Martelella endophytica: one gene and its partner. The protein of the gene in region 1 binds, or shares a complex with, the protein of each later gene. Links are inferred from orthologs where the notes say so. Each region holds a gene or a part of one and is shown on either strand. Other genes may lie near its edges. The genes, in order: uvrB and TM49_RS20165.

What was found.
Region 2: the proteins of uvrB (region 1) and TM49_RS20165 are in contact, whole or in part, in a crystal structure (PDB 7EGT), measured with the Thermus thermophilus proteins. The link is inferred for Martelella endophytica from one-to-one orthologs. Residues at the interface, in WP_096411307.1 of Thermus thermophilus: Glu23, Leu25, Arg26, Asp27, Gly28, Glu29, Arg30, Phe31, Arg55, Glu326, Asp327, Phe328, Glu379, Ser382, Gln383, His398, Gly400, Arg401; in WP_096412145.1 of Thermus thermophilus: His654, Arg656, Phe657, Gln666, Asp668, Glu669, Lys680, Arg681, Leu682, Ser683, Lys685, Tyr686, Ala687.

Annotation. Positions count from the first base shown.
Region 1 is NZ_CP010803.1:3,645,451-3,655,319, forward strand. Bases 1,911-5,210 are described here. They hold uvrB (excinuclease ABC subunit UvrB), read left to right. Parts: upstream 1,911-2,253; coding sequence 2,254-5,010; downstream 5,011-5,210. Other genes in these bases: TM49_RS16730 (DMT family protein), read right to left, coding at 1,911-2,096; TM49_RS16740 (2OG-Fe(II) oxygenase), read left to right, coding at 5,134-5,210. Outside these bases: TM49_RS16720 (DUF1501 domain-containing protein), read right to left, coding at 1-174; TM49_RS16725 (DUF1800 domain-containing protein), read right to left, coding at 186-1,562; more of TM49_RS16730, read right to left, coding at 1,743-1,910; more of TM49_RS16740, read left to right, coding at 5,211-5,793; TM49_RS16745 (mitochondrial fission ELM1 family protein), read right to left, coding at 5,884-6,825; TM49_RS16750 (AraC family transcriptional regulator), read right to left, coding at 7,262-8,143; TM49_RS16755 (SDR family NAD(P)-dependent oxidoreductase), read left to right, coding at 8,257-8,997; TM49_RS16760 (PQQ-dependent sugar dehydrogenase), read left to right, coding at 9,459-9,869. UniProt on the Escherichia coli protein: The UvrABC repair system catalyzes the recognition and processing of DNA lesions. A damage recognition complex composed of 2 UvrA and 2 UvrB subunits scans DNA for abnormalities.
Region 2 is NZ_CP010803.1:4,332,420-4,342,084, forward strand. Bases 3,338-6,433 are described here. They hold TM49_RS20165 (ATP-dependent helicase), read left to right. Parts: upstream 3,338-3,715; coding sequence 3,716-6,151; downstream 6,152-6,433. Other genes in these bases: TM49_RS20160 (efflux RND transporter periplasmic adaptor subunit), read right to left, coding at 3,338-3,449; TM49_RS22795 (sensor domain-containing protein), read left to right, coding at 6,432-6,433. In the rest of the region: TM49_RS20155 (efflux RND transporter permease subunit), read right to left, coding at 1-2,301; more of TM49_RS20160, read right to left, coding at 2,298-3,337; more of TM49_RS22795, read left to right, coding at 6,434-8,714; pncA (bifunctional nicotinamidase/pyrazinamidase), read left to right, coding at 8,785-9,417; TM49_RS20180 (substrate-binding domain-containing protein), read right to left, coding at 9,457-9,665. UniProt on the Escherichia coli protein: A helicase with DNA-dependent ATPase activity. Unwinds DNA duplexes with 3'-5' polarity. Translocates on single-stranded DNA with 3'-5' polarity. Initiates unwinding more efficiently from a nicked substrate than double-stranded DNA.

The DNA of each region.
Region 1 (9,869 bases):
GCCATAGGGCTGGACGAGATCGAGCCCGTCCATGGCGCCACGCAGAACGATCGCGACGAAGCGGTTCTCGCCATTGCCGCGGGCAAGCGCGAAGCTGGTCATCAGCGGCATGGCCGCCAGGCTGCAGGCACCACCGAGAAACAGGCGCCGTGTGGGATTGAAATCAATCGACATGCTGTCACCGCCTATCTGAGATTGAATTCGGGAGAAGCGAGCACGAGCGTCATCGCCGAAACCCGGTTCGGCGCCCGTTTCACCAGCGTTCTGGTATTATCGGAAAGCAGCGGACCGAGCGCCTGTTCGGCAAAGGCCTGCGGCTCCTGTTCCTTGTCGGCGAACCAGTTGATCAGCCGCCGCGCGGCGACGATCCGTCCGGCCAACTGATGGCCGTTCACCCAGCTCGCCCGACCGGCCTCGAAGCCCTCCGGGCTCGGCGGGTCCCAGACGGGCTGGCCGAGTGTGTTCAGCGTATAGTTGACACCCCTGCCGCGCTTGTCATCGGTGGTCAGGGCACGACCATCGACATTCAGGGCCCGCAGACAGGAGACGACATAGTCAAAGGGCTGCTTGACGTTGCAGGGCGCAAGCGTGAAGGCCTGCGGCGCCTCCAGCATGGTGGCGTAGACGGCGGCGAGGTCGCCATCCGTGCGCTTCCAGGTTTCTTCCATGGCGGCAACGACGTCTTCCGGGGCGTCCTCGTCGATGAAGTAGCTGGCAAGCTTGGTGCTGATATAGCGCGCCGTCTCCGGCCGGACCGCAAGGTCGTTCAGGAAATCATCGACATCCGAAATCTGGCGGGTATCGCCACCATAGGTCTTGCCGAGAATGGTGAAGGTGCCCGGCTCGGCGCGCTTGGCGTCGAAGACGGTCTTCGCGTCGGGGCGGTCAAGGGTGAGACCGGTCAGCAGGTAGGAGGCCTGACGCACGTCTGTCTGGGTATAGCCTGATCCGGCGCCAACCGTGTGCAGTTCGAGCAGTTCGCGCCCGTGATTCTCGTTGAGACCCAGCTTCTTATTGCGTTCCGCACGCACCGAATGCGGGCCGACCGAACGGAACTGATCGAGATAGGTGATCATCGCCGGATGCAGCGTGGCTTCGGTCAGAAGCGCGCCGAACGTCGAGGTCATGTTGGGGCGGATCGCTTCGGCTTCGTAAAGCGGCGTCATCAGCCGCATATCATCGGTCTTGCGGAACGAAACGGAGAAATGATCGGTCCAGAAGCTGGCCAGACGCTCATCGAAGCCATAGGGAGACGCCGCGGCTTGCGCGATGCGCGCGATCTGATCCGCCTGAAAGGCCTTTGCCGCCGACTGGCGAAGCTTCTTCATTTCCGCCATGCGGGCTTCGCCCTCATAGGCCTTGCTGATCGCACTGCGCTCGCTGAAATAATCGATCGCATGCTGGCGGCGGGCTTCGATCCCCTCCACCGGAAAGCCGGGCGCACCTTTGGTCGCCTGGCGAAGTGCGTTCTCGACCCCTGCGGGGTCATCGGGTGCCGTCTCGCCTGGACGAAGTCCATAGCCGAAACGCACCGCCGAAATTGCGGTTTGGCTTGATATCATCGTGCTCGACACATGGTTTCAGTGAAAATGCCGGGGCAAGACCGGACGCCGAGGCGAGTACTGAAGAAATGGCCGGTTCTGCAACTCCCACGACTTTATATGCCCCAACAATGTGGACAAAATGTCGCAGGAATTGGTCCGTTCGATGACGTTTACCAAAGACAGTCCGCGAGACCAGCCTCAGGCACGGAAGATGAACGCGGCCCCTGCGGCGATCAGGGCGAAGCCGATCAGATGGTTGAAGGTCAGCGACTCCTTAAGCCAGAAAACCGAAAAGCCCGTGAACACGGTGAGCGTGATCACCTCCTGGATGGTCTTGAGCTGGGCCGTGGAGTAGACGGCAACACCGATCCGGTTGGCAGGTACGGCCAGGCAATATTCGAAGAAGGCGATCCCCCAGCTCGTGAGGATCACGATCACGAGCGGCGCGCCGCGGAACTTCAGATGCCCATACCAGGCAAATGTCATGAACACGTTCGAGCAGACCAGCATCAGCACCGGCCAGGCGGCCGCGGGCGAAAACGAAGCAGGCATCAATGATCTCCGTGGAAACCGGCCCCAGCCGGATGCGCGTTCTTACAGCATGCCGAGCGGCCACGCACGCGATTTGACACCCGCACATGTTCTATTTTTGTTCACAATTCGGGTTGCCCTCTTTTCTTTTAGCTGCAACCTCTCCATATTCGCACCCATGGCCAGATCACCCAGAAAATCCCAGCAAAAGCCAGGTTTCGAAGAAGCGCCGCAGGCTCCCTTCGAGGGCAAGCCCTATGACGGCTCGATGAACGACTGGCTCGAAAATCTCGAACGCGAGGCCGAGGCGGAAACCGTCGAGAGCCAGCGCAAGCTCGCCTCCAAGGCCGGCAAGCACCGCCGCAAGGCGGCTGAAGGCGGCGGCACAACCGCCGGCCGCACATCGCGCGGCGTTTCGATCGGCGGCTCCTCCGATCCGGCAACCCGCGCCGCAGCCGGCCTCAACCCGGTTGCCGGTGTCGATGTTTCGCTTGAGGATGCCAAGAACCTCGCGCCCGGCGCCGTGACCGCCACGGTCGATGCCTTGTCGAAACTGATCGAGAGCGGCAATCCGCTGTTCAAGGACGGCAAGATCTGGACACCGCACCGGCCGGAACGACCGCAGAAGTCCGAGGGCGGCATCGCCATCGACATGGTGACCGAATACAAGCCTTCCGGCGACCAGCCGACAGCCATCGCCGATCTGGTCGAAGGGCTGAATTCCGGCGATCGCAGCCAGGTGCTGCTCGGCGTCACCGGTTCGGGCAAGACCTTCACCATGGCCAAGGTCATCGAGGCGACGCAGCGCCCTGCCCTCATTCTGGCGCCGAACAAGACGCTCGCGGCCCAGCTCTATTCGGAATTCAAGAACTTCTTCCCGAACAACGCGGTCGAGTATTTCGTCTCCTACTACGACTACTATCAGCCGGAAGCCTACGTGCCGCGCTCCGACACCTATATCGAGAAGGAATCCTCGATCAACGAGCAGATCGACCGGATGCGCCACGCCGCGACCCGCGCCATCCTCGAGCGCGACGACTGCATCATCATCGCCTCGGTCTCCTGTATCTACGGTATCGGTTCCGTCGAGACCTACACCGCCATGACCTTCCAGATGGAGGTTGGCGATACGCTCGACCAGCGTCAGCTTCTCGCCGACCTTGTCGCCCAGCAATACAAGCGACGTGACATGGACTTCCAGCGCGGCTCCTTCCGCGTGCGCGGGGATACGATCGAAATCTTCCCCGCCCACCTTGAGGATGCGGCCTGGCGCATCTCCATGTTTGGTGATGAGATCGACGCCATCACCGAGTTCGATCCGCTGACCGGCCAGAAGACCGGCGACCTGAAATCGGTGAAGATCTACGCCAATTCGCACTATGTCACCCCGCGCCCGACCCTCAACGCGGCAATCAAGTCGATAAAAGATGAGTTGAAGGGACGCCTTCAAGAGCTTGAAAAGGCAGGGCGTCTTTTGGAAGCCCAGCGCCTTGAGCAGCGCACCCGCTTCGACATCGAGATGATGGAGGCAACCGGCTCCTGCCCCGGCATCGAGAACTATTCGCGCTATCTCACCGGCCGCAAGCCGGGCGAGCCGCCCCCGACCCTTTTCGAATATATCCCCGATGACGCGCTGATCTTCATCGACGAAAGCCACGTCACCATTCCGCAGATCGGCGGCATGTATCGCGGCGACTTCCGGCGCAAGGCGACGCTCGCCGAATACGGCTTCCGCCTGCCCTCCTGCATGGACAACCGGCCACTGCGCTTCGAGGAATGGGACGCGATGCGCCCGGACACGATTGCTGTTTCGGCAACGCCGGGCGGCTGGGAAATGGAACAGGCGGGCGGCGTCTTCGCCGAACAGGTCATCCGCCCGACAGGCCTGATCGACCCGCCCGTCGAGGTGCGCTCGGCCAAGACCCAGGTCGACGACGTACTGTCCGAAATCCGCGAGGTTTCACTCAAGGGCTACCGTACGCTGGTGACGGTGCTGACCAAGCGCATGGCCGAGGACCTGACCGAATACCTGCATGAACAGGGCATCCGCGTGCGCTACATGCATTCCGACATCGACACGCTGGAGCGCATCGAGATCATTCGCGACCTGCGGCTCGGCGCCTTCGACGTGCTCGTCGGCATCAACCTGCTGCGCGAGGGCCTCGACATTCCCGAATGCGGCTTCGTCGCGATCCTCGACGCCGACAAGGAAGGTTTTTTGCGCTCGGAGACGTCCCTTATCCAGACCATCGGCCGTGCGGCCCGTAACGTCGATGGCCAGGTCATCCTTTATGCCGACCAGATCACCGGCTCGATGCAGCGCGCGATGGAAGAGACCAGCCGCCGCCGCGAAAAGCAGCTGACCTATAACGAAGAACACGGCATTACCCCGGAATCGGTGAAGGCGAAGATCTCCGACATCCTCGACTCGGTCTACGAAAAGGACCATGTCCGCGCCGACATCGGCACCAAGGGTGGCAAGGGCTTCGCCAAGGACGGCCATCTCGTCGGCAACAATCTTGCAGCCCATCTGGAGGCGCTCGAAAAGCAGATGCGCGATGCAGCCGCCGACCTCGATTTCGAAGCGGCCGCCCGCATCCGCGACGAGATCAAGCGCCTCAAGGCAGCAGAGCTTGAAGGCATGGACGACAAGCTCGAGCGCCAGGAATCCCGAGAGGCCGAGAGCGCGCCGAAATCGGAAGGCTATTTCGCCAAGCCCGACCTCGATTCGATGGGCCCCGGCACGGATATGGCGAAACCGCTGTTCCGCAAGAACGACCTCGACGAGATGACCGTTGGCCGCACCGAGAAGCCGCTCGGCGGCGACGCCAAGCCGGTGCAGCGCGGCAAGATCGGAACGGGTTCCTATGAGGATCCGGCTGAACAGAAGCGCCGCAGCCGCCGCAAGGGCAAGACCGGCCGGCCGGGGTCTTGAGCTCCCCCCAGCCGAAAAACACTACTTTAGATTATATCTTATCCACTCCTAGTTGTAAAATACTATAGGTGTGCTATTTTTATACCGCTTACTTAAACGGGTATCGTTTTATGGCGGGCGGATATGATCGATGATCTCTTGGCAATCAGTGCATCTCTTGGCGCTGCATTCGCGCAGGCGCAAAAGGTTACGGAGCCATACGACCACTGGCTGCTTAGCAAGCTTTTCCCGACGCATATCCTGCAGCAGTTGCAGACAATGGCCGCGCCTGCCCCTGGTCCGCAACTGCTCTCCGGAACACGGGAATCCAACAACGAGACGCGGTATTACCTGAATGCCGAGAGCAACAGGAAACACCGTTTCTGCGCCGCCGTGTCCGCAGCATTTCAGACGATGACCGTTGTTACAGGGATCGAGCAGATGACCGGCGCCCACCTGGAGGGGTCATATCTGCGGATCGAATACGCGCAGGATAGCGATGGCTTCTGGCTGGTGCCGCATACGGATATCGGCGCAAAACTGTTCACGCTCCTGATCTATCTTTCCGGGGAAGACGAGCAGCTCGGCACGGATATTTACAGCGCTCGCGACGCCTGGGCCGGGCGGACACCCTTCGCGCCCAATCTTGGCCTTGCCTTCGTTCCCTCCGACAAGACATGGCACGGCTTTGAAAAGCGACCGATCCGGGGCATCCGCAAAACCCTGATCGTCAACTACGTGAAGCCGGAATGGCGCGCGCGCGATCAGCTAGCCTTTCCGGATCAGCCCGTGACATCCCGTTAGCGCAACTCCGGAAGATGTGGAAGCCGGTCGCAATAGCGCCATATCAGTGCGACAGAGCGCTTTCGCATCATTGGGAAAAGCGAAATCGCTTCAGGCCTTGGTAGCGCGCTCCCGCATCGCTTGCTGAATGGCCTCTGCGATCAAGGCCGTTGCATCGACAGGCTCGTAGCTGTAGGGCGCAAGCGAGCCAGAGAACGGCCTGACCAGGCCATCGGCCTCCAGCTTGGCAAGAAACCGGGCCAGTTTCGGGTTGAGCCCTTCGGTGATGACCGGAAACACCGGCTTGCCGGTGAAAAGCGCCTCGCTGACCATATTGTGCGAGTCCGCGGTCACCGCCAGCATGTCGCAAAACCCGAGCAGAGCCCGATAGGGATTGTCCTCTTCGGGCGACCAGATCCAGTGCGGAAAGCCGGCAAGCCTGGCCCGGAGCGCGGTCATCACGTCCTCCGGCGTGCGTCGCGACTGGGTGACGATGATGCTTCCACTTTCCGCCTTCGCGTGATCGACCTCCCTGAGAAACCGCTCGAGCGCCGCCCGTCGGTCGCGCGCACGCGCGACCGGGTCTCCGATCAGCAGCCCGAGGCGCGGTGCAGGCAGCGCGTCCCAAGCAGCCGGCCTGTTGGCCGCAGCTTCGGCGAGCGCCTCCTGCGTCAGCGGATGCGGCCCGGTGTCGCTCACCAGCACATTGTCGCCCCTCAGCCGGTCATGCCGCGGCACCCAGATGAGATCGGCGGCCGACGAGCCGGTATGCGGATCCTTCAGGAAAACGGTAAATGTCCTGCCCCCGGACGCGGCCTTGATCGCCTTCAGATACGCCACCATCCGCCGGCCGGTCGCGATCGCGAGATCCGGAAACGGCGGCGCGATCGGGCTAGAGGCGCTGTCGGGCCGATGTGCCGGCGGCACAGGTCCCCAGGGCATGAACCATTCCCAAGGCTTGCCCGGCCGGATCGTCCGCTCCTCGGCATCGACACCAAGCCTGTTGGCGACCCCAAGGCACTGCACCCGATCCCCCATCTTCCCGTCGGTCAATATCCAGACTCGCAACGCCAAACCTCGCTTGTCAGCACCAACACCCCAGCCGCCCTCGTTTCTGCCGCGCCCCACCCGCACAGTCAATCGCCTGCCGGCCGCAAACCGAAACGTTGAACGGGGTACGAGCCGCTGAGGGCTTAGTGCTAGTGTTGTCGAGACGAGACGTACAACGGTGATTTCCGCAATGTTTTCAATCCACCAGATGGACCACTACGGCGAATTTCGATCTTAGCGTTTTCAATGACTTAGCGGCAGCCTGCCCCATGCTAAAGATCTCTCGCCCAAGAGTTGCCCTGGCTTAGCCCCACCCGGCAGCAGCCTGATCACCGATCAAAGTTCCAGGGATGAGGAACGAGAGCTTCCCGATGGAAATTCCACTTGAGTTTCCCACAAGTGGCAAGCTTTGACGCGGGGGCATGATGTCAACCTGGGCCTATGGACTCAAATCGGCGCTCGGCGCGCTACCGAACTTCGCCTTGTACTCTCGACTGAACTGCGACGGGCTCTGATAGCCGACCTCATAGGCAACGCTTGCAACGCTGGCGCCGCCGGCGCTCAGAAGCTTCCGCGCCTCCAGAAGGCGCATCTGCCTCTGGAAGGCAAGCGGGCTATAACCGGTCACAGCTTTGAAATGCCGGTGAAACGACGTGACGCTCATGCCAGCGGACGCCGCCAGGTCAGAGATAGCGACGGGCGCATTGTTGTTGACGCCAAGCCAGTCGGCCGCGGCCTTGATCTGGCGTCCGCGTTCATCGCGTTCAACGACCTGGCGCAGCGTGCTCCCCATCGGCCCCTGCAGTAGCCGATAGTAAAGCTCGCGTTCATAAAGCGGTGCGAGCACGGCGATGTCATCCGGCGTGTTCACTAACCCAACGAGACGCACGAACGCCTTGCCAACCACGCCACTCAGATCGTCCGCCGCAACAGCGCAGCTCCAGCGCTCCTCTTGCCGCGGCATATCGAGCGCGACACGGGCGAGACGGTCTATATCCAGATGCAGGCTGATGCCGACATAGGGAAGTTCGCGGGTCGCGCCTGTCAACTCGTGCGAATATGGAAGACCAAAGGAAGACGCAGCCGACGCGCCGGGCCGAAGCTCAAACCGGTTGGCGCCCATGGTCAGAACTTTGGTGCCGCGCAGGACAACATAAAACATCGGCTCAAAGACCGCCGATATCTTTGAGGTATCCGAAGTGCTTGCCCACACAGTCAGGCGCGGAACGGGTGTCGCGCGCCCTACCGGTCCCGGTAACGAGGCTATGTAAGGTGCCACATCTGTGAGTAGGCGTTGCTTGGTAGTTTCGATGTCGATCATCGGCCATATATAGGATCACGACAGGATCAGGCAAATGTTTGGCACCATCGTCGATGGTATCCGTCCCTTTTCTCGCTACTTATTCGGCAACTTTGGTAGAAAAGGACAAGACCATGATTGAGTTGACTGGAAAACGTACGCTGGTGACGGGCGGCTCGCGCGGGATCGGCGCTGCAATTGCCCAGGTTCTGGCGGAAAATGGAGCAGACGTCGCCTTCACCTATCAGCATTCGGGAGAAAAGGCGGATGAGGTCGCAAAGTCGATCCGCAAAATCGGACGACAAGCACTCGCCGTCCAGGCGGACAGTGCGGACCCGGCGGCGATAACCCGCTCGGTGGAAGAAGCTGTCGCTGCTCTTGGGGGACTTGACATCCTTGTGAACAGCGCAGCGAAGGGGCACTGGGGCATGACAGCGGACCTCGACCCGGATGAGTATCAGGCCGTAATGGATACCAACGTCCGCGCGCCGGTGTTCTACGCCAAGGCCGTCATCCCTCACCTTGGCGAAGGTGGGCGCATCATCAACATCGGCTCGGGTCTGGGCGAACGCGTTCCCTTCCCCGGCATCACGACCTACGCGACGTCCAAGGCAGCCCTGACATCCTTCACGCGCGGACTGGCACGCGAGCTTGGACCCAGCGGCATAACAGTCAATCTGGTGCAGCCCGGTTCGGTCAACACTGACGCGAATCCATCAGACGGCGAAAGCGCTGAAATGCAGAAAAGCATGATACCGCTCGGGCGATACGCCGAACCACGCGAGATCGCCAACGTCGTGGTCTTTCTCGCAAGCCCTGCCGCGAGCATAGTCACGGGTGCCGTTATCCTCGCCGACGGCGGCGCGCTCGCCTGACGGGGCGGCAGCCGGCATTTCAAGCGTGACTGGAAGAGATCAAGATAGGGCACCTCCAACACGCAGATGTGCCTTAGCAAGAGGTTCGGTGAAGCCGACCCTCTTGCTTCGATTATGCACCTGCCTCCAGCCAGTGCAGAAAGGCTACAAACGCGATTGAAGCTCTTTCCGCGTGCGGGCGGATGGCGATCCGGTCGCCCGTCTGCATGGCAACGGAATCACCGACCTAACATAAATGTGTTTTGAATTCGGGGCAGCGCTTCGCCATCTGAATGGCCAACGGTGAAGAAGGAATTCAACCTAGTTTGAACGTGTCTCTGCCTCTTCACCGCCCCTCAGGCGACTGTTGCGAGGTCTCGGCTTTGTTGTCGCCGCTCATTTTAAGGCAACCTCCAGTCCGTAGGAGAAAAGGCTTGGCCAGATCGCAAATTCTCTCAGCAACCGCCCTCCTTGCTATCGTGATGGCTGCACCCGCCAGCGCGCAAAGCGTGAATGCGGGCAATCGCAGTTTCAGCCAGACGACACCATTTGCGGCAGAGACGATTGCCGAGTTTGATACGCCCTGGGCAATCGCGTTTCTTCCAGACGGTCGCATGCTCGTCACTGAAAAGCCGGGTTCGCTCTTTCTGGTCGATCAGCAGGGAGGCAAGCTTGAGATCGGCAATGCTCCCGACGTCGCAGCATCCGGGCAGAATGGTCTTCTCGATGTCGCCGTGAGCCCCGACTACGCGCAGACCGGCGCGGTCTATCTGACCTATGTAGAACCGGGCGATAGCGGTTCTCGGCTGGCGCTGGCCCGTGCGCGACTTGACGATACGGCCGGGCGCCTTGAGGACCTCGCGGTGATCTGGCGTCAGACCCCTGCCGGAGGC
Region 2 (9,665 bases), 690 kb from region 1 along the record:
GTCGACATAGACATCGGCGATGGAATTACCGTCGAGAAGCGCTCGCAGCGCCTGCGACAGGGCGGAGATGTCGATGCCGAGATCGGAGGCCCGCTGGCGGTCGAGCGTCAGGGATATCTGCGCCTGGGTCGCGTCATTGCCGAGGCGGGGATTGGAGAAGGTCGGATCGCCTTCCATCTCCGTTACCAACGTGGCGGCTGCCGCGGCGAGCCTCTCATGCGTAGCACCGACCAGCGCGAAACTGAGGCCACTGCCGCCGCCGCGGATGTTGAGCGAATTCGGCTGGAAGGCAAACGCTCGCACGGCCGGCACCTGCGCGGCAGCCGCATTGACGTCGCGGGCGATCTCGTCCTGGCTGCGGGTCCGCTCGTCCCATGGCGCCAGTGTCATCACCATGAAGCCGCTATTGGTGGAGCTGCCAAAGCCGGAAATCGAGAAGATGCTCTCAATTTCGCCACTGTCGACGAGCGGCTGCAGCTTCTCCTCGACCTGCTGGATACGGTCGCGGGTGTAGTCGAGGCTGACGCCCTGCGCCGTCGAGATCCGCATCATCAGCGACGAGCGGTCCTCCTTCGGCAGAAGCTCATTTGTGATGTTGGTATAGGCGATGTAGGCGCCGAACATCAAAAGCGCACCGAAGGCCAGAACCACCATGGGTGCGCCAAGCGACCAGCGCAGTGTGCGCGCGTAAAGGCCGGTAAAAGCCATTCCGAGCCGGGCTATGTGCCCCGGCTTCACATGCTTGTGCTCGACCAGGATGCGCGAGGCGAGCATGGGGCAGAGCGTCAGCGCGACGAAGGAGGAGAGCAAAACGGCAAAGGCCAGCACGAAACCGAATTCGCGGAACAGCCCGCCCGCCTGCCCCGGCAGGAAGGAGAGCGGCACGAACACGGCCGCAAGCGTCGCAGTCGTGGTTATGACGGCAAAGAACACCTCGCGCGTGCCGAGCACGGCGGCGGCGCGCGGGCCCATGCCCTTGGCCCGCAAGCGCACGATGTTCTCCAACACGACGATTGCATCGTCGACCACCATGCCGGTCGCCAGCACGATGGCGAGCAAGGTCAGGATATTGACCGAGAAGCCGGCAACATAGATGGCTGCAAGCGTACCGATCAGCGCCACCGGCAGCGTGATCGCCGGGATGATCGTTGCCCGCCAGTCGCGCAGGAACAGATAGATGATCGCGACGACGATGAGCGAAGCCAGGATCAGCGAGCGGACCACCTCATCGATGGAACCGGCGATGAAGACAGCGTCATCGCTCGAAATCTGGATCTCGGTGCCTTCCGGCAGCGTCTCGGACAGCTCGCTGACGACCCGGTGCACGCCCTGGGAAATCTCCAGCGTGTTCGATCGCGCCTGCCGGATGATACCGAGGCCGATGCCCGGCTGGCCATTGTAGCGCAGCGCCGTGGCCGCGGTGTCAGGGCCGAAGATGACGGTCGCGACATCGCCGAGCCGGACATTGTCGGCGATGATCAGGTCCTTGAACGCTTCCGGCGTGGTGACGTCGGCGGTCGCGCGCACGGAGAGGTCCTGTGTGGTCGAGGTGAGAGAGCCGGCCGGAACGTCCCAAGAGACGTCCGAGAGCGCGGAAGCGAGGTCCGCAACCGTCAGGCCGCGACTGGCAAGGGCGGCCTGATTGATGTCGATGCGGAAGATCTTGTCACGGTCACCGTAGACCTCGATGTCGGCCACGCCCGGCACGGCGGCAAGGCGGTCCTCGACCTCGTCGGAAACGAGCTTTGTCAGGTCGTCGATATTCATCGTTGTGGAGGTGACGGCAAGACGGAGGACGGGCTGCGAATCCGAATCCGCCTTGACGATGCGCGGCTCATCGGCATCGTCGGGCAACTGGCCCTCAACGCGGCCGACCGCATCGCGGACATCCATCGATGCGACGTTGACGTCGGTGTCCTTGCTGAACTCCAGCGTCACCCGGCTTGAGCCGGTCTGCGATCGCGACGACATTGACTGCAGGCCCGAGACGCGGGCAACGGCACCTTCGATCACCGAGGTGATCTCCCGGTCGACCGTCTCCGGCGAGGCGCCCGAGAAGCTGGTGCGCACCGTGATGACCGGCTGGTCGACATCGGGGAGCTCGCGAACCTCGACGCCGAAATAGGCGGCCAGGCCGGCCACGACGATCAGCGCATTGAAAACCAACGCCAGGATCGGCCGGCGCACGAAGAGCGCGGTGAAGCCGTGTTCGGTGGCATAGTCCGCGGAGGTTTCCTCACCGGGCGCTACGCCGGGGTTCTCGCTGTCACCGGAGACGGAAGGCTCGTCGTCGCGGCTCATGAGCGGGTCCCCCCGGCTCCGGCCATTTCCTCAGTCGCTGCCGAATTGGCAGGCGTTACGGCAACGCCTTCGCTCAGCCGCTGGATGCCCTCGGTGATCACCATGTCGCCGGGCTTAAGCTCGGCATCGACCAGAACCACGTCCGGGTTGCGCTGGATGATGCGCACGCGCTGCTTGGTCGCCTTGCCGTCGACGAGCTGCCACACAAAGGAGCCGGTGCTGTCCCACTGGACAGCCAGCGGATCAACGCCGGGATACTGGTCGCCGGGAAAATGCATGTTGACCTCGAAGGACATGCCGGCGCGAAGCGCGTCATCGTCGTTTGCGATGCTGGCGCGCACCATGAAGGTACGGCTTGCCGCATCGATGCGGTTGTCGACCGCCGAAACCTCGCCGTCAAAACGCATCTGCGGCGCAGAAACGAGGCTTGCCTCGACAGCCTGCCCGGCCTTTACGGAGGCGGCAAACCGTTCCGGCACGGCGAAATCGACGAGGATGGAAGACCGGTCATCGATCGTCACGATCTCGGAGGTCGTGGTGACATAGTCGCCGACATTGGCGTCGACGATGCCGGCAACACCTGAGATCGGAGCAACGATCTCGCGCCGCGACAGGGCAAGCTCTGCATTCTGCAGGTCGAGTTCGGCGGATTTCTCGGCAATCTCGGCGTTATAGACTTCGGTTTCGGAGATCGACGACTTGATCTTGCGGTTGACCTGAGCCTGACGAGCCGCACTTTCGAGCGCGACCTTCGCCTGGTCGCGGGCAAGCGTTTGCTCGCGGTTATCGAGCCGCACCAGAACCTCGCCCTTCTCCACCTCCTCGCCGGAGCCGATCAGGATTTCCGTGATGGTGCCGGCCTCTTCGGGCTTCAGCGTCACGGTCTGCTCGGCCTCGCCGTCGCCGATCGCGCTTAGCTCGTCATTGAGCGTTCCGGTGGTCACCGGCGCGGTAACGACCGCGATGCCCGCGCCACCAAAACCGCCACGGCCGCCACCGCCCGGAGTGCGCGGCGCTTCACTCGCCGTATTTTCAACGAGCCCGGCGCTCGCCAACAATGCGCGGCCGTCAGGCGCCAGCAGAAGCCAGGCTCCGGCCCCCACGGCCAGAACACCAAGACTGACGGCAGCCTGTTTGTATAGACGCATTGATAACCCCGGCTAGACCTGACGCAATGACTTGAAAAGAAAGCGCATACGGAAACGTTGCAGGCTTCGAGTATCCTGATCGGTTTGCGATCTGCAAGCGTCTAATCCCAACCTCTCCAAATTGTAATGTAACCTGGAGTTCAGTGGCTACTCCGGTCCCGCAATGCCGCGCGGGGTCGGGTCCGATATGCAAATGTTCCTATTTTATTCATGTTTGCCGGTATCATCTCTTTGCCTTTTGCAGGTGAGCCACTAAATTGGCATCCATGAATCAGGGCCACGACGACATTCCGTTTTTCGACGACGACGAACCGACGCCGCGCCAGCCGGCAGCCTCGGCCGCCGGCTCCATTGCTGCGCGTGCCATGGCGGCCCGGCGGGCGCCGGAAGCGCCGGACTATCTGATCGGGCTGAACCCCGAACAGCGCGACGCCGTGGAGACGACCGAAGGCCCGCTGCTGGTGCTGGCAGGAGCCGGAACCGGCAAGACGCGGGTGCTGACCACCCGCATTGCCCATATCCTCGCCTCCGGTCGCGCCTATCCGAGCCAGATCCTCGCCGTCACCTTCACCAACAAGGCAGCGCGTGAGATGAAGGAGCGCATCGGCGTGCTTGTCGGCGGCGCCGTCGAGGGCATGCCGTGGCTCGGCACCTTCCACTCCATCGGCGTGAAGCTTCTGCGCCGCCATGCCGAGCTTGCCGGCCTGAGGTCGGATTTTACCATCCTCGACACCGACGACGTGATCCGCCTCATCAAGCAGCTCATCCAGGCCGAAGAGCTTGATGACAAGCGTTGGCCGGCGCGGCAGTTTGCCTCGATGATCGACGGCTGGAAGAACAAGGGGCTGACGCCCGAGCTGATCCCGGAAGGCGACGCCCGCGCTTTCGCCAATGGCCGCGGTCGGCAGCTCTATCAGGCCTATCAGGACCGGCTGAAGACGCTCAACGCCTGCGATTTCGGCGACCTGCTGCTGCATCCGATCCGGCTGTTTCGCGAAAATCCGGACGTGCTCAAGGAATACCATCGCCGCTTCCGCTACATTCTGGTGGACGAGTATCAGGACACCAACACCGCGCAGTACATGTGGCTGAGGCTTCTCGCCCAGCGTCCCGCCGGCGAGACCGTCAATCTTTGCTGCGTCGGCGACGACGACCAGTCTATCTATGGCTGGCGTGGCGCCGAGGTCGACAACATCCTGCGCTTCGAGAAGGATTTTGCCGGCGCCAAGGTGATCCGGCTTGAGCGCAACTACCGCTCGACAGCCCATATTTTGGGTGCTGCCGGCAACCTGATCGCCCATAATGACGGCCGCCTCGGCAAGACACTGTTTACCGACCGCTCCGACCCCGAAGACGACAAGGTTCAGGTCCACGCCTCCTGGGATTCCGAAGAGGAAGCCCGTGCGATCGGCGAGGAGATCGAGCAGTATCAGAAGAAGGGCGAAGCGCTGAACGACATGGCGATCCTCGTGCGTGCCTCTTTCCAGATGCGCGAATTCGAGGACCGGTTCGTCACCCTCGGCCTCAATTACCGCGTCATCGGCGGCCCGCGCTTTTATGAGCGCCTGGAGATCCGCGACGCCATGACCTTCTTCCGGCTCACCTGCCAGCCGGCCGACGACCTGGCGCTGGAGCGCATCATCAACACCCCGAAACGCGGGCTCGGTGATCAAAGCGTGCGCAAGATCCACGACTATGCGCGCTCCCGCAACATTCCGATGCTCGCCGCCGCCCGCGAGATGATCGACACCGACGAGTTGAAGCCGAAACCGCGCAAGGCGCTGTTCGACGTCGTGACCCAGTTCACCCGCTGGCAGGAACTGCTGGAGACCACGCCGCACACCGAACTTGCCGAGCAGATCCTCGACGAGAGCGGCTATACCGAGATGTGGCAGAACGACCGTTCTGCCGAGGCCCCCGGCCGGCTCGAAAACCTCAAGGAGCTGATCCGCTCCATGGAGGGGTTCGAAAGCATGCGCGGCTTCCTCGAACACGTCTCGCTGGTCATGGATGCCGACCAGAACGAGGACATGGATGCCGTCTCGATCATGACGCTGCATTCGGCCAAGGGACTGGAGTTCAAGACCGTGTTCCTGCCGGGCTGGGAGGAAGGCCTCTTCCCGCATCAGCGGGCACTTGATGAATCCGGCCGCGCCGGGCTGGAGGAGGAACGCCGCCTCGCCTATGTCGGCATCACCCGCGCCAAGCGGAACTGCCACATCTGGTTCGTCTCCAACCGCCGCATTCACGGGCTCTGGCAATCGACCATGCCGTCGCGCTTCCTGGATGAATTGCCGGAGGCGCATGTCGAAGTGGGCGAGACGGAGGTCTCCTATGGAGGCTACGGCCAGTCGCGCTTCGATCGCGCCGAGCCGTTTTCCAACACCTATGCCACGCCGGGCTGGAAACGGGCCCAGCAGAACAGCAACGACGCCACCCGCGACAACTGGGGCAGCCGCTCCGGCCACGCGGTCGAGCGCATCGGCTATGGCGAGAGCGGACCGCGCGGACGCACGATCGAGGGCGAGCTTGTGGCGCGCAGCACCGAGGAAACGCCATCCCGCTTTTCCATCGGCGACCGCGTCTTCCACATGAAGTTCGGCAACGGCAATATCGTGGAGATAGAGGGCAACAAGCTTACTATCGACTTCGACAAGGCCGGGCGGAAAAGAGTCCTCGACGGCTTCGTACAGCCTGTGTGAGCGCGCTGTTTGACGCGTTCAAATGAACAGGCAACGGCAGCGGAAAACCTTCGTTCGCGCAAAGTCTCATTCAGATCGCCACCGTATTGTTCCTACTTAATGGAACGATGACAATGTTAGTAACTTCTTGAAAATTTTCCCATGCTATCCGTTTGGTGATGATCGCGCTGTCTTCGATATCTCATCGACGTTCAGCTCGCGTTCACGGTGCGCAACAATAAATTACACCTAGATCTAGCAAAGATCATACTTCTTGAACGGGGCACATCACGAAATGCGAATGCCGGGGCAGACACTGGGGAACTGTGCGAAACTGGCTTTTGCATTCTGCCTTTTCATTGTTCTGTTTACCGACCCGGCCTCTTCGCAGACCGACAGGAAAGCCTTTCCCCTGCCCGCCCTGTTCGAAAAAAGCCCGGTCGCGATGCTCGTGGTCGACCCCGGCAACGGACGCATCCTCGCGACCAATCCTGCGGCCCAGGCGCTCTATGGCTGGGACGCCAAGGCCTTCAGTCAGCTCTATATCTTCGATCTCAACCAGATGTCGCGCGAGCGGATCAACGACTATATCGAGCAGGTCATTTCAGATCAGAAACATGATTTCGTCGTGCCCCACCGTTTCGCCGACGGTTCCGTTCATGCCGTCAGGCTGTTGTCCTGGGCCACCGACTTCGACAATCGGCGCGCCCTTCTTTCGCTAGTCACCGAAGATGGGTCCCAGCCGGAAGCGGGCAAGCCGGCGGCGACCTATTCCAAAAACCTCGAGGATGCGGTGCGCGCCAAGTCGGCCGAGCTCGACCAGAGCTACAGCCTGCTGACACTCACCCTGAGCGTCGCGATCGCCGTCCTCGCGGCGATTGTCGTGCTGCTGGTGATCTTCGTTCTGCGCCGGCGGCATCTCGTGCGGGAACTCGCGCGCCAGCACCTGCTGCTGCGCGTCGTCATCGACGCCATACCGGACCAGATCTACTTCAAGCGGTCCGACGGCCGGCTTGCCGCCTGCAACCAGGCGGCCGCGGAGTTTGTCGGCAAGCCCGCCGAAATGATCATCGGCAAAACCGACGTCGAGATATTCGGAAACAGTAATGACGCCCTCTTGAAGCAGCAGGTGTTTTCCGAGATCGACAACGAGGAAGAATTCGTCAGTCAGGGCGAAGTCGCCAGTCCCACCGGCCGGAAATATGCGCTGGAAATGATCAAGGCGCCGGTGATCGACGCTGGCGGCGAGCGCCTCGGCACGGTCAATGTCTGGCGCGACATTTCCGAACGGCGGCAGATCGAGGCCCGGATTGAATCGCTCGCCTTCTACGACCCGCTGACCAAGCTCGCCAACCGCGCCAAGGCACACGACGTGCTGATCGGCTTCCTCGCCTCGCATCGCCAGCAAAATCAGTATCTGGCGCTGGTCATCTTTGATGTCGACAATTTCGCTGCCGTCAACTCGATCTTCGGCCACAATGTCGGCGACGGCCTTCTGCGCATCATCGGTACCCGGCTCAAAGACAATATCGGGGCCGGCAGCTTTGCGGCACGGCTTTCGAGCGATGAATTCCTGGTACTGCTCTCCGGCCTGGGCACCGATCCGGAGACCGCCCGCGAAAGGGCGCAGGCGAAACTCGAAGCGCTGATTGAGGCGCTTTCGCAGTTGGCGGTGATCAACACCAGCCACATCACGCCGAGCACCTGCGCCGGCGCCGTCATGGTCGGCGACGATGCGATGGGCGCGGAGGAAGTCCTGCGCCGAGCCGACCTCGCCATGCATGCCGCCAAGCGCAGGGGCCGTGGACAGCTCTCCTGGTTCGACAACAACATGGATGACGATCTCGTCGAGCGCTTCGATCTCGAAACCGCGCTCGGCCAGGCGCTTGCCAATGACGGCTTCCGCCTCTACCTCCAGCCCAAGGTCTATCTGAATACCTCGGAGCGCCATTTCGAGGTGCTACTCAGGCTGCAGCATCACGAACGCGGCACGATCAGCCCCGGCGGGTTCATCGACGTTGCCGAAAGCACCGGCATGATCGTCCCCATCGGCGCCTGGGTGCTGGAGGAAGCGGCGCAGCTCCTGTGCAAGCATCCAAATGTTCACCTCTCGGTCAATGTCTCGGTGCAGCAGCTCCTACAGGTCGAGTTCGTCGACGGACTAGCGGAGCTGCTGCAACGCTATCCCTTCGATCCCTCGCATCTGACGCTGGAAATGACCGAAAGCCTGATGATCGCGAATTTCGAGCTGGCATTGTCGCAGCTCCGGAAAATCCGTGCGCTCCGGGTGCGGCTGTCGATCGATGACTTCGGGACGGGCTATTCGGCGCTCGTCTATCTCAAGCAGCTGCCGATCGACGAGCTGAAGATCGACCAGACCTTCATTGCCGGCCTGCCAGACGAGAGCAATGACAGCTCGCTCGTCGAGCTCATCATCGCCACCGCCCATCACCTCGGCCTTTCGATCGTCGCCGAGGGCGTGGAAACGCCAGAGCAGGAGGCATGGCTGCGCGAGCGCGGTTGCGAATGCCTGCAGGGCTATCTTTTCGACGAGCCGCGCCCGGTCGCCTTCTATCTGTCCTGACGCCATTTCCACCCTTCACAAGCGCCGGTCCGCCGTGGCAATTTGCCGGTGACGCGAATGGAGATGTGTGATGAAGGCGCTGCTGCTTGTCGATATCCAGAACGGTTTCTGCCCGGGCGGCAATCTCGCCGTCGCAGAGGGTGATGCGGTGGTGCCGGTCGCCAACACGCTGATCGAGCGCGGCGGCTATGGCTTCGTCGTCGCCTCGCAGGACTGGCATCCCCCGGGGCATGGTTCCTTCGCCTCCTCTCATCCGGGCAAGGCGCCGTTCGAAGTGGGAGAGCTCGCCGGCAAGCCACAGATGATGTGGCCGGACCATTGCGTGCAGGGCACGGAAGACGCCGCCTTTCATCCCGACCTCAACGTCAGCGCCATCGACTATGTCCAGCGCAAGGGCGAAGACCCAGCCGTCGATTCCTATTCCGCCTTCCGCGACAACGACAAGAATGCCGTTACCGGCCTTGACGCAGTGCTGAAGGAAAAGAACGTGACGGTGCTCGATATCGTCGGGCTGGCGACGGATTATTGCGTCCGCTTTTCAGCGCTCGATGCCCGCGCCATGCTGCCGCACGCAACCGTCCGGCTGGTCACCGATGGTTGCCGCGGGATCACCGAAGAGGGCGTGACGGAAGCGCTTGCCGAAATGCGCGACGCCGGCGTCGAAATCATCAGCCTCGACGAGGCGCTTCACGACCACCGCTAACACCTGTCGCTAACAGGCCACCGAACACGTTCACCAGCATCAGACGGCTTCGTCGGGGTGCGGGAGGTTCCAGGTGCCAAGGCGCATGAGGTCGGCAGCGATCACCTTTCGGGGGGGCGGATCGGCCTTTTCTGCCTGCTTCTCCGCTTTGCCTTCCTTCATCTGCCGCCGCAGAGCGTCAAAGGCGGCGCGTGCCAACGCCTCTTCATCCTGACGCACGACGATGACGGGGTTGGGCAACAGCTCAA